Regions from separate parts of the Ornithinibacillus xuwenensis genome, predicted to be linked through region 3. Evidence: riboswitches for the same ligand, from Rfam matches in the RefSeq annotation. Region 3 holds a riboswitch; each other region holds the start of a gene.
What was found. A riboswitch is a leader RNA that binds a small molecule or an ion and turns the genes downstream of it on or off. The one in region 3 is predicted to bind cyclic di-GMP.

Region 1 (4,348 bases), on a different contig from region 3:
AATCAATTTTGATAATATTCCTAATTACGAAAATATCGCAAATGCATGGCGAAATATGCCATTTGATCCCGATAATAAATTTTCCGTGCCATTCATGTATGGCTATGACGGAATTGCCTATAACAAAGAATTTATAAAAGAAGCCCCAACTAGCTGGGAAGATTTATGGAATCCTGATTATGCTGGTAAAGTCCTTTTATTAGAAGAATCGAAAGAAGTATCCAATATGGTACAACAGCTATTAGGTAATGATATGAACAATCCAACTGAGGAGCAATTAGAAGAGGGCTTTGAAAAAGTAAAGGAGCTAATACCTAATGTATTAGCATTTGATTCTACGGCCTCAGATCGCCTTGTAAGTGGCGAAACTTGGATTGCACATGCTTATTCTGGTGCAGCAGCAACAGCGTGGTTAGAGAATCCTAATATTGATTTTGTTCTTCCAGAAGAAGGCGGTATTGTTTGGTTAGATGCAATGGTTATTCCGAAAACTGCTAAAAATAAATATACTGCAGAAGTATTTATTAACTATTTACTTCGCCCTGAAGTAAGCAAGCAGCTATCCGAATTTATACCTTATGGAAATCCGAATGAAAAAGCTGTAGAAATCTTGGATGAGAATATTAAAAACAGCCCTGGTATTAACTTCCCTGAAGAAGTGATTAAGCGTGCCGAATGGAACCTACCGCTAGATGCAGATCGTACACAATTGATGAACCGCTTATTCCAGGAATCAAAGGTTGAGTAACATAGAATTGTATAAAGGAGACAATCATTTGAATGTCTCCTTTAATGATGTTTTCTAGTATAAACGGGAAAGTAGGTGGAAAGTTTGAGAGATAGAACGAAGAAGATTTTGTTTTCTTTTTCCCTACTCGTCTTTTTATTTTTTTATATCCCGATATTATTCGTGATTATTTTTTCCTTTAACGATTCAAAGTTGGGTACCGTTTGGACTGGGTTTACGCTGGAATGGTACACCTCAATATTTGAAAATAGTCAGCTGATTGGGGCTACCATAAATAGCCTGTACATCGCAATTATTGCAACGCTTATCTCTACAGTTCTAGGGACATTAGCAGCTTTAGCCTTACATCGATACACTTTTATTGGAAAGAAAGCTGTAGAATTTCTCTTTTATATCCCGGTCGTTATTCCTGATATCGTTGTAGCGGTAGCGCTTCTTGCGATATATGGAATATTAAACATGTCTCTAGGTCTAAATACAGCCATCCCTGGACATGTGGCCATCACTATTTCTTATGTCATGCTAGTTGTATTAGCTAGATTATCATCATTTGACAATGCACTTGAAGAAGCGGCTAGCGATTTGGGAGCAAATGGATGGCAAACCTTCTGGAAGGTTACCTTTCCATTAATTTTTCCAGGTGTTCTAGCAGGAGGATTATTAGCATTTACGATTTCACTTGATGAATTTGTAATTTCATTCTTTACATTAGGACCAGGAGATAATACATTACCTGTCCTTGTGTATTCGATGGTTCGATTGGGTGTATCTCCTGAGGTAAATGTCCTGTCTACCTTTATCATTGTGATTATGGTAATTGCCGTATTGATTATTGGCTTGAGAATGCGTAAGGGAGGAGAAGCTAAATGAGAAGAAGTCTGAAGCAAGCCTATTTACTTTTATCTCCCAGTCTCCTTTGGTTAACGCTATTTTTAGTTGTACCAGTTATCTTTATCGCAGTCATTAGCTTCACCACGAATGGCGATTTTGGTGCCATTATTTATGAGTTTAGTACAGAGGCCTATCAAGCAGCATTTAGTTCCTTGTATGCAAAGGTAATATGGCAGTCCCTGTGGTGGTCATTTATTGCAACAGTTATTTGCTTGTTTATTGCATACCCGTTTGCATACTTTATTGCGAATGCTGGAAAATGGAAGAATTTATTGCTGTTATTGGTAATGGTGCCGTTTTGGACGAACTTATTAGTTCGTCTGTATGCTTGGATTATCCTCATGAATAATAATGGTGTGATTAATAATTTTCTAATGAAAATCGGTTTTATTGACGAGCCACTAGCCTTGATGTATTCTCCAGGTGGCGTCATTATTGGGTTGGTATACGGATTCTTACCATTTATGATTTTACCGATTTATTCATCCATTGAGCAACTCGATAAAACATACCTAGAAGCATCAGAAGACCTTGGAGCGGGACCAATTAAGACATTTTTACATGTAACCTTGCCGTTAACTTTTCCAGGGATTTTGGCAGGATTCATTATCACGTTTGTTCCATCCATTAGCGTATTTGTTGTGACAGACTTGTTTACAGGTGGAAAATTATTGATGGTAGGAAATGTAATTCGGGATGCTTTCTTAGTGGAAATGAACTGGCAGCTCGGTGCAGCACTCTCCTTGCTATTAATGATATTGGTATTACTATCTTTATTAATATTTATGCGTTTTACCAATCGGAAAGATCGTAAGCTATTGGTTTAGCATTAAAAAGTATACAATGACTTACCCTTGAAAAGCATGCTTAGGCATGCTTTTTTTTATGGTTTAATAGGTCAAGGGTAATAGGTCTAAGCATACATAAAGTTAATAATATAATACTTTTTTAGGATAAATGGTGAAAATATGTCGAATTATGGAAATCTTTCTAGTATAATGGCACTAGAACATTCAGGCTTTTCGAAAAAGGCAAACTTATTGAAAGATAAGGACGCAAAGCACAGGGCCTAAAGCAGTAGTGCAATGGCAGCCTAGCTACCGAAGAAAACTGGGACTTTAATGGGGAACCGGTATCTTAGGTTCTCCTCTTTCTTGTATGTTAAAGGGTAATCTACCTCCGCTGTTTGGAGGTATACCAGAATGTATAGTTCCTTTAGGGTGAAATTTCGAAAAACCAATCAGGAAAGGAAGTGGAGTGATTTAGATGGAATATGCGGAATACATTCTTATTGCAGTTGCCTTTATTTTAGTACTCATTTTGGTTACATATTTAATTTATTCTTATAAAAAAGAAGCAGCTGAAGTAAATAAGGAGACCGAAATTCCTAAAACAACTAAAGAAAATCATCATGAAATAGGCTTTCAAGGTCGAAATCTACGTAAAAACTTTAGGGTTCCATTGGACCATGTATCTTGTTTTGTTGAATTTATGGATGTCGATAATGAAGACTTAAATCCAAAGCATTTCAACGCTATATTAAGAAATATTAGTATTGGCGGCGCGAAATTTGTTTGTGAGTATGAATTTCCAATATTGGACGAGCTAAACATTAAATTACGCTTTAGCCTCCGAGAAAGTATCTTCATGGTAAAAGGAAGAATCGTGAGAAAAGAATTATATCCGGAAAGAGATATATTCGGTTATGGGGTACAGTTTACAAACTTGTTTGATGAGGATCGCGAGTTATTGTATCAAATCTTAAATCGTGTTGTGATCGAAAGACGGCGAAACCGGGTTGTAGGAGAGTGATTACGACTAATAGTCTGTGATGTTATAACATAGACTCTATTATTTTTTTGTTGAGAAAAGCCTGATGTTTCAAGGCTTCTACAATTTTCTTCAAATATATTTAAATTTTTTTCTAAAAAAGATTAAACATCTGATAAGTATGCCGATATAAATAGTACATCATCATGATGAATGAAATGTTATGGCCAAACATTTAAAAACTGGAGGTAACACTCCAAGCATTTAGTAGTTTCGATTAGAGACTACATTCAACCTAGATAATAACTCATAGAGTTGTTATAAATGCGAGGCATAAGGATGTGACTCGCAAAATAAAAAAACTACTTACATGGAGGTAAGGAAAACATGATTATCAATCACAATATTTCTGCATTAAACGCACACCGTCAATTAGGTGCTAACACTGGTGCAACTCAAAACTCTTTAGAAAAACTATCTTCTGGTCTTCGTATCAACAAAGCTGGAGATGACGCTGCAGGTCTAGCAATCTCTGAAAAAATGCGTGGACAAATCCGCGGTTTAGAAATGGCTTCTAAAAACGCTCAAGATGGTATTTCTTTAATCCAAACTGCTGAAGGTGCTTTGAATGAAACTCATTCAATCCTTCAACGTATGCGTGAACTTACTGTTCAAGCTGGTAACACTGGTACTCAAGAAACTGAAGATCTTCAAGCTATCCAAAGTGAAATCGATGCTCTAATCGAAGAACTTGGTGGAGAATCAGGATCTAAAGGTATTTCTGACCGTACACAATTCAACGGAAAGACTCTATTAGATGGTTCTTTCGCTTCTGGTAGCGGAAGTCTTACTTTCCAAATTGGTGCTAATACTACTCAACAATTAAGTGTAAACATTGAAAGTATGGCAGCAAAAGATTTAGGTACTTCAGGACTAAAA
Region 2 (4,348 bases), on a different contig from region 3:
ATCCATTGCTCCCTCTCTTCAAATTCCTTCTTTTAAAGCTAGCCCTAGTACATCAATATATTTTAAATCGTCCACTTCATCTGTAAATGGATGGATTTCGGTTGAAAGTGATTGCCTTAAGGTGTTTTTCACTTGTTGAAGGTATGGAAAATCACCTGTCAATAATATTAAATTGATATCAGCTTGCCCCTTCGATATGGAATATTTATAAAAATCAATAATACGGTTTATTTCTACACTGTACTCATTTATCGTTTGTTCAATAGTTTCTTCACTTAGATCATTACGATGTTCCATCATCTCCACTTTAATGTAACGGGTAAACACGGCTTTATGATGATGAAATGCTGTTAATACAAGAGCATCCCAATTCCAATGCACATGTAATATGTGGTCTTTATTTAGCTCACTCTGTTTATAAAAATAGCGATAAACAGAGAGTGATGTTAGGTCAGCCACAATCGGCCTCAAGCCAGATTCTCGGAATAAGCCCGCAAAAGCATCAATTTTATCTTTTGGGTAGGCATAGAGCAGAATACTTCTTTCATGATTATTTATGTCCAGGAACTCAATTTCAAGGGCAGGGTTGGCAAATGGCAAATAGAAGCTATGCCCGAGCTGTGTCTGTACATAACCTAAAGCCTCTGATTTTGTAAGCCCTGCAGGTATTTGCAACTGTCGAATCACAACAGAATCATCTGGTAAACAAAAACAAATATTTTTACGCTTCCATTTCTTCTGTTGCACAAAATCTATAAGAATATTTCGTAATGTCGTCTTATCTACAATGTTCCCATCTTTGATTGTTTCATGGGGAAGCGGTATTTCACCTTGGTCAATCACACGATCAAGAGATGCATTTTTATGATAAGAGTAACGCAAAACATGATTTGTGATAACAATATTTACTCTGTCCTTATTCATTACTCCCATGCTATCACCTTCTTAAATAATAGTTGATACATACCAATTTATAAGTATATCACCATAAAAATAGGTAACGATTGCCGCCACAACGATATAGGGGCCAAATGGTATTGGTTGCTTCCGATGAATTCGATTAATCCATAGCATTAACAACCCAATAACAGCACCAATTACACATGACAGGAAAAAGGTAAGTAGCACTTTTTTAATCCCTAGAACGATGCCAAGCACACCAAATAGTTTCATATCTCCTGCACCCATGCCACCGTTACTCACAATAATAATAACCGCAATAATGGCAAACCCTAAAGTAGCACCTATAATAGAAGACCACCATGGCTCAAGTGGTTCTAAAACTCTAAGCACAATAAATATCGGCAAGAAAAATAGCAGAACCTTATTAGGAATAAGCATGTACTTCATATCAGATACAAATACTATCACAAGCATCGACATGAGGAATAATGCGAGTATTAGTTCCACACTAAGCCCTAATTGTGCATAGCTATGCGCAAATAAAAACCCTGTCACTAATTCCATTACGGGATAAATAAAAGAGATTTTTGCTTTGCAATGGCGACATCTTCCACGTTGAAATATGTATGAAAATATAGGAATGAGTTCATACCAATTTAATATATGGCTGCAATTCGGGCAGATAGAGCGATCATTGGTAAATGATTTTTGCTGTGGGAGCCGTAGCCCTACAACGTTAAAGAAAGAGCCAAAAAGAAGGCCTAATCCAAAAAATAGGATAAAATATACTGTATTCATACACAATTCTCCTGAAATAATCTTTATGAAAAAAGCCTTGCATTGGATGTGCAAGGCTTTTTATTTAATTATTCATATTCTGCAAGACCATTTGCATCTACACTTACGGTATCTGCTCCATCATAAGTATGATCTCCAGCCGGATCAGGAATTTCTGTTAAGAACCCTTCCGTAACTAGTTCATTTATGGTATACGTTCCATCTTCGCCTAGATCAAGTCCTGATACAAAAGCTAATCTTGCTGCATTTTCAATTAGCTCAACATTCGCTTCGTGAGCATCCTCTTCTGAGTTATTGATAATGTTTCCAATAGCAGGAACCGCGATTGCTAATATAATACCCAAAATTACAATGACGGCAAGTAATTCAATTAGTGTAAACCCTTTTTCATTTTTAAAGATTCGCTTAAACATGTAATTTCCCACCTTTTACTATTATTTATGCTGTATAAACATAGTTGGTCGGTTGCACTACTTACTCCGAACTATCCAAGTGCCCATATACAGATAATTCATCTTCGTATCCTACTTAAGTCCTAATATTAGTATAATTCAAACTTCGACCATTATCTACCTTTTTATTGAATATTTTCAAATAATGAAAACATTGGAATCACAACTGCTGCAATAATACTTCCTACTATAAATGTTAAAATAATTATCATCAGTGGTTCTATTAATACTTTAATCCGATTAGATAATTGCTCTACTTCCTCTTCATAGAACTCAGCAGCTTTTAATAACATTTGATCTAATGTACCTGTTTTTTCTCCAATTTGCATCATTTGAATGATGAGTGGAGGAAATGCCCAATGTTCTTTTAAAGGAACTGTAATCGATTCTCCTTGTTCCAATGATTTTCTCGCTTCTTTCATAACACCTTTCATCACTCGGTTATCTACAACATTTTCTGTAATTTCAACCGATTGTAAGATAGGAACAGCACTATTTACTAATGTACTTAATGTGGAAGTCAGTCGCACGAGTGTACCCTTATGAACAAGTAGACCTAAAACTGGTATTTTCATTTTAACAGCATCCACCCTGTAAGCAAAAGACTCGTTCTTCAAAAGGTATTGATATAACAAAATGATGCCGATAACCATAAGAAACAGAACCCACCAATAAGTTCCTAGCCACTCACTAATAGCTAGTATAGCTTGTGTAAATGGGGGAATTTCTTCTCCAAAGGAATCAAACATGGAAACAAACTGAGGAACAACAAATACTAGTAAGAAAATACTAAGGAACACGGTAATTATTCCCACTATACCCGGATAGAGGAGTGCCGAAACAATTCGTTGCTTATTTCGGTAATCTTTCTCATAATAATCCGCCATATCATTTAGTATTTCATCAAGCTTCCCACTTGCTTCCCCTGCATGAATCATGTTTACAAGAAGAGTTGGGAATATTTTCGGATGCTTAGCCACAGCTTTAGATAAGGGGTCTCCTCTATCTAAATGCTTATCAATAGCTAGTAGCGCGTTCTTTAATACCGTGCTTTCCGTTTGTTTAGCCATGGTCTTGGTTGCATCGGAAATTGGTATTCCCGCGTGAATTAAGGTTGAATACTGTCTGAGGAAAAGAATAAATTCTTTATTCTTTACTCTGTTCGATAAGATAATATCCCTGTTCCAAATGGTTGCTTCACGTAAGTCCACTACAATAAGCTTTTTCTTTTCTAGTTCCTTTAATGCTTCTTCCTTATTATCTGCCTCCAGCGTTCCTTTTACTCTCTCGCCGGTCATTTTTTTTGCTTGATACTGAAAATTCAAGGCTTAATATCCCCTTTCCTGCATAAAAGGAGCTGCGGTTTCCATCGCAATTTCATTCTCTTGAATGAGCCTTCTTAAATCCATCTCTAACGTATGCATTCCGATTTCTCGTGATGTTTGAAGAACGCTCTGAATCTGATGTAATTTTTCATTACGAATTAAATTCTTAACCGCTGGTGTATTAATCAGTACTTCTGTTGCAACCCTTCTACCCAATAGGTCTTTCGATAATAATAATCGCTGTGAAATTACAGCTTTTAAAATAGTAGAAAGCTGAATCCGTACTTGGTCCTGCTGCTCAGAAGGAAAAACATCAATAATCCGCTCAATGGTTGAAACTGCATCTGTTGTATGCAATGTACCTAGAACTAAATGTCCTGTTTCTGCAGCTGTAATGGCAGTTGAAATAGTTTCCAAATCCCGCATTTCTCCTACCATAATAACATCCGGGTCTTGCCTTAGGCTTGCTCTTAGACCACCTGCGAAGCTATTCGTATCAAATCCAACTTCTCGTTGATCAATAACCGATTTGTGGTGCTTATGCATATATTCAATTGGATCCTCCAAGGTAATAATATGCTTGGCCACACTTTGATTCATGAAGTCAACCATGGATGCTAATGTCGTACTTTTCCCACTACCAGTCGGTCCTGTAACGAGAACTAACCCCTGAGGATTTTGAACAATTTTCTTGGTTATTTGTGGTAAGCGCAATTGCTCAATCGAAGGAATTTCTGTCGGAATAAGCCGTATTGCCAGTGATAGCTCTCCTCGCTGATAAAAGGTATTAATTCGGAAACGTGATACCCCGCTTATTCCATAAGAAAAATCTAGTTCACGCTTTCTTTCTAGCTCATTCCATAGATCCTC
Region 3 (4,348 bases):
AACATCCTTTTTCCCATCATTTCCCTCACTAATGGCACTTACCATTTCTTCTAGTGCTTCAACTGCTGAAAATGTAATGTCAATAACTGCTGTCGATACAGCCAGCTCATTATGGCGTATCTTATCCAATACGTTTTCCATTTGGTGTGTTAAGGAAGCAATATCCTCAAACCCCATCGTTGCGGACATGCCTTTCAGTGTATGGGCTGAGCGGAATATATCCTGAACGATATCAATTTCCGTTGGCTGTTTCTCCAGTTTAAGAAGATTATCATTAATTGCTTGAAGATGCTCTCGACTTTCATCGAGGAATACTTCAATATATTGATCAGTGTTCATGTTGCACGTCCTCCTAGGATTTAATCTACTAATAGATATAGGTTTAGCTCGCCGATTGCGTTAAAATTAACAGTTAATCGAATCGCTTTTTCATACCCTAATAATGTAGTACTTCCTTCTACAATAGTTGGAGCAGTAATATCTGTTGTAATGCCACTTTCAACAATGTTTGTGGAAAGACCACCAGCAATCATATTACCTAGCTCTCCACTAAATGAAACAAGCATTTCGTCTTGTAATGGCATTCCAAACATCGCTTCACCGATAGCACCAAATACGGATGAATCTCCTGATAGCACTAAATTCCCTTTGATATCTCCAGTAATACCGATTAGCACACCAAACTGAATCTTTAATGATTCTCCTGAAAGCTGCGGTTTACTCATTTCATACTGAATTGGTATGACATTCTTGATGGAAGCCATCGTTCCATTTAATAAAATTGTTATTGCTTTACTCTTTTCTTGCTTTTTTCCCTCCAACTATGTTGACCCCTTTATCATGTAGTTTTAAAAAAAGCTATTCCAAACAAAGAAATAGCCAAGAAATAAAATATAAATCTACTTGGTAACCAGGCGATCCTAGTCAAAAGACCTTAGACCCTAGGTTTTGCGTCCTATTCTTTCAAATAGTTTGCCTTTTAGGTAGTAAAATATTCTTATTTGAATAGTACAAATTGACTATTAAATCATAGTACAGTAAACGCTAAAAATCAATAAAATTTTCAAAAAAGTATTATGGAATTTAAAGGTACAAATGACCATGACTTCAGTCTTCGGTATGATGAATTTTGAAACTCAAACGAAAGATAAAATTATTGAAGTTGTCATAATTCACAACGAAACTGTAGGCATTTTACTATTTCTTGCTAGAATTCTTGCTCCCTTGTCATTTGATACAAAAATAACAGGGACATTTTTCTCTAACAGCTTTAAACAAGATGCGATTATCTTCTCGTCTGGTCCCCCATTGAGATGATGTCTGTTTAAATATTCTTTGGATGGAACCTCTAAAAATTCACATCGGCCTGCTTCTTGATAGAGCTCTAATACATCAAAACCAATTTGTGCAGACTTTCTAGTACCTGGATCATCATTGCTTTTTAGCCCATCTAGCTCTCGCATAACTTGCTTACTAATGTATAGCTTCATATTACTATCACGATAGGCTGCGATAAGCATCAGCTGTTCGTGCATCAAAATATTCGTGTCAGGTGCGATTGCGATTCCTTTTTGGATTGCTTCCTCTAAACGTCGGTACTTCATAACCGCTAGCTTTTGAAGTGATTGCTTCGCAAGAACATCCTCCATCTTACCAGCTGTTCTATTAGCATGAATAGCAGCTAATATTGTAAGTCCAATCCAAGCGATTAACATCGTTTCATTATCAAACCCGATTGAAATGAAATATAGTATAAATTGTAAAAGAATAATGACAAAACCTAATACGACCTTACGAGCGTAAATATGTCCTAGTCCAGGAACAAGAACAGACAAGAATCCTGCCTTTCCCTGTTCAATTGAGGAAGATTGTTTTACTCGATAAAAATTTGCAAATAAGATAACGCTAAGGATATAGATAATAATTTGATAGATATCCTGAATATCTAACCACTTGGTTATCATTCCAACCACAATTGCAAGTAGCATTCTAGCTTCTCTCCTTTATGTTAAAAATGATTCTGGTCTCCTGTATCATGATGATGGTCGTTTACAATCCCTAATCCTCTATCCATTCCGAAGTGTGTTTCATCAACAAAAGCATCCATGCCTGGATTTTTATAAGGATCGTTTCGATCAGAATCATAGCCTGAATCATAACTGGAGTAGCTAGAAATATGGGTAGGACGCCTAGACATAATCATTGCGTCTAAAGTCTTATTTGTCCACTCATCCTTCGTTGTAGGGAATATGGACTTATACTCAATTTGTTTACCAGAGCTCTTTCCTCTTAGCTCAATTAAAAAAGTACCGAGGATTCCCCCTACTAATGACCCAATGATGATTAATCCTGTGTTCATCTAAAGCCCCCTCCCTCAGTTGTCTATAGGATCGTTATATTCCCTATATCGACACATTCAGACAAATTATTAATACAAATCAGTTATTTTATAGCGGAAAACGAAGAGTTTTTTCAAAAATTTGCTTGTAAGGAATTCTAGGCATTATGCACCACATAAAAAAATCCACCTTAATGAAAAGGTGGATTTCCAAACATTTACTATTTTCTTTTTCGAAAAAATACCGTTGCCGCTGCAACAGCACTAGCCGCACCTATATATTTCAAGCCTAGCAAAGACTTCTGTTTCCAATAACTTCGAATCGATTCCATACTCCTGATAAGATCTGCAACCTCTTCATAAAGAAATCGCTTTTCCATTGGTGTAAGGCTTTTATTTCGCAAGCTTTCCTGCAATTCCGATATAGCAACACGATTTAATTGCTTATCTTTTTCCGAAAGCTTTGTACTTATTTCATTTATTGCATCCAGATAATGAAGTATTTGTCCTGCCAATTTAATGGAATCCGAACGTTTGATTAAAATGCTAATGTAATCTTCTAATTCTAAATCCCTTAATTCCCCTAATTGGTGAACCACTTCAACAATTTCCTCTTGAAAACCATCTAAGCTTATTTCTCGCGTATCCATTCGCCCCATTACCATCACCCTATGTCACCATGAATTATGTCAAAATCTAACATTAATCATACAACATATCAACGAAAATTGGGACTATTTTTTCATTACATTTATGTTTCAAATAATTCACCATTTAAAGCTTGAATATATCTTGTTGCAGATCTCTCCACTGCAGCAATTCCATCCTCTTTCACGACCCGATAAAAGGCGTTGTAAATTCGATCAATTTTCATCTGTTTTACACGTGTTGAAATATCTGCTACTTTTGCAGCAGGTAAGGGAATTAGATTCGGATAACTATACATAAAACTTACCCAGTCCTGATCTTGGACTACTTGAATAATATCTCCTGAAAGTAGGATACCCTTTTCATCGTTTCCTTCCTTCCATTCTAATACTGCACCACCCTTATAATGTCCACCAAGACGATGCAAGATTATTCCTTTATCAAGCTCTAGTGTTTCGCCAGACCAAAACACGATTCGATCACTAGGTCTTGTGACCCATTCCTGATCATCCTCATGGATGTAAATGAGCGCATTAAATGCCTCTGCCCATTCGACCTGCGTGGTGTAGTAATGAGGATGAGATAATGCAATTGCATCAATACCTCCTAGTTCCTCAATAGCTTGAATGGTTTCTTCATCTAAATATGTTAAACAATCCCAAAGTATGTTAAAGCCACCATTTTGAACCAAATAGGCTGTTTGTCCAATCCCAAAGCTTGGCCTCGTATGAATACTATATAGACCTTTTTCATCCATAATAATTTCGTTTTGATAGTTATGGTTTTGAACCATTTCCTCTAACGTAATCCAGGATTGACCGCTTGGATGGACGTATTGCCTTTCTTCTGTGCATATTACACATTTCTCAGGTTCTTTCGGTGAGCCATTGTACTGAATGCCACAGGTTTTACATATATAATGCTTCATCATTTCATGTCCCCCATTTACATCTATTAATGGAAATATATGTGATTGGAGTTAGTACTATGATTTTGTTTTGTGGGTTGCTATTGTATAGGAATACTTCTGGAGAAAAAAGAGGCTTTACTAATAGTTCTATTTACCTAAAATTGGATTAAAATGAGGATGGGACAAAACTAAAAGGTAATTCTAAAAAGCCGAACGAAAACTAAACCAGATCCGGAATTATACATAGACTCCTGCGGGAGGAAAGGCATCGGTGAGACCCCACAGTGCGTCAGCGCGAGGAGGCTCACCAGCCGCCCGCGGCAAGGTAGACACTGTGAGGTTGCTCACGAACAGTTGTCGCCCCTGTACTGGAAGTGAAAGCGAAGTATATTTCCGGTTCGGAATATATGCACAAGCCATAATCGTTCGTTTTTTCCTTGCTAAAATACTTT

Region 1: another riboswitch for cyclic di-GMP. It lies ahead of ABC228_RS15955 (PilZ domain-containing protein); the one in region 3 lies ahead of ABC228_RS17855 (chemotaxis protein CheX).
Region 2: another riboswitch for cyclic di-GMP. It lies ahead of ABC228_RS00050 (competence type IV pilus major pilin ComGC); the one in region 3 lies ahead of ABC228_RS17855 (chemotaxis protein CheX).

The regions. Positions count from the first base shown of each region.
Region 1 covers NZ_JBDIML010000006.1:154,553-158,900, forward strand. Annotated here, with positions in the region: gene ABC228_RS15940 (ABC transporter substrate-binding protein) at 1-748, shown strand, start outside; gene ABC228_RS15945 (ABC transporter permease) at 824-1,618, shown strand; gene ABC228_RS15950 (ABC transporter permease) at 1,615-2,466, shown strand; cyclic di-GMP riboswitch class I at 2,660-2,744, shown strand; gene ABC228_RS15955 (PilZ domain-containing protein) at 2,906-3,451, shown strand; gene hag (flagellin Hag) at 3,797-4,348, shown strand, end outside.
Region 2 covers NZ_JBDIML010000001.1:7,124-11,471, reverse strand. Annotated here, with positions in the region: gene ABC228_RS00065 (hypothetical protein) at 1-2, opposite strand, end outside; gene pilM (type IV pilus biogenesis protein PilM) at 19-933, opposite strand; gene ABC228_RS00055 (prepilin peptidase) at 946-1,701, opposite strand; gene ABC228_RS00050 (competence type IV pilus major pilin ComGC) at 1,770-2,114, opposite strand; cyclic di-GMP riboswitch class II at 2,152-2,235, opposite strand; gene ABC228_RS00045 (type II secretion system F family protein) at 2,279-3,478, opposite strand; gene ABC228_RS00040 (type IV pilus twitching motility protein PilT) at 3,482-4,348, opposite strand, start outside.
Region 3 covers NZ_JBDIML010000009.1:78,038-82,385, forward strand. Annotated here, with positions in the region: gene ABC228_RS17850 (chemotaxis protein CheW) at 1-339, opposite strand, end outside; gene ABC228_RS17855 (chemotaxis protein CheX) at 360-821, opposite strand; cyclic di-GMP riboswitch class I at 903-987, opposite strand; gene ABC228_RS17860 (PIN domain-containing protein) at 1,173-1,988, opposite strand; gene ABC228_RS17865 (hypothetical protein) at 2,009-2,359, opposite strand; gene ABC228_RS17870 (hypothetical protein) at 2,560-2,997, opposite strand; gene ABC228_RS17875 (MBL fold metallo-hydrolase) at 3,090-3,917, opposite strand.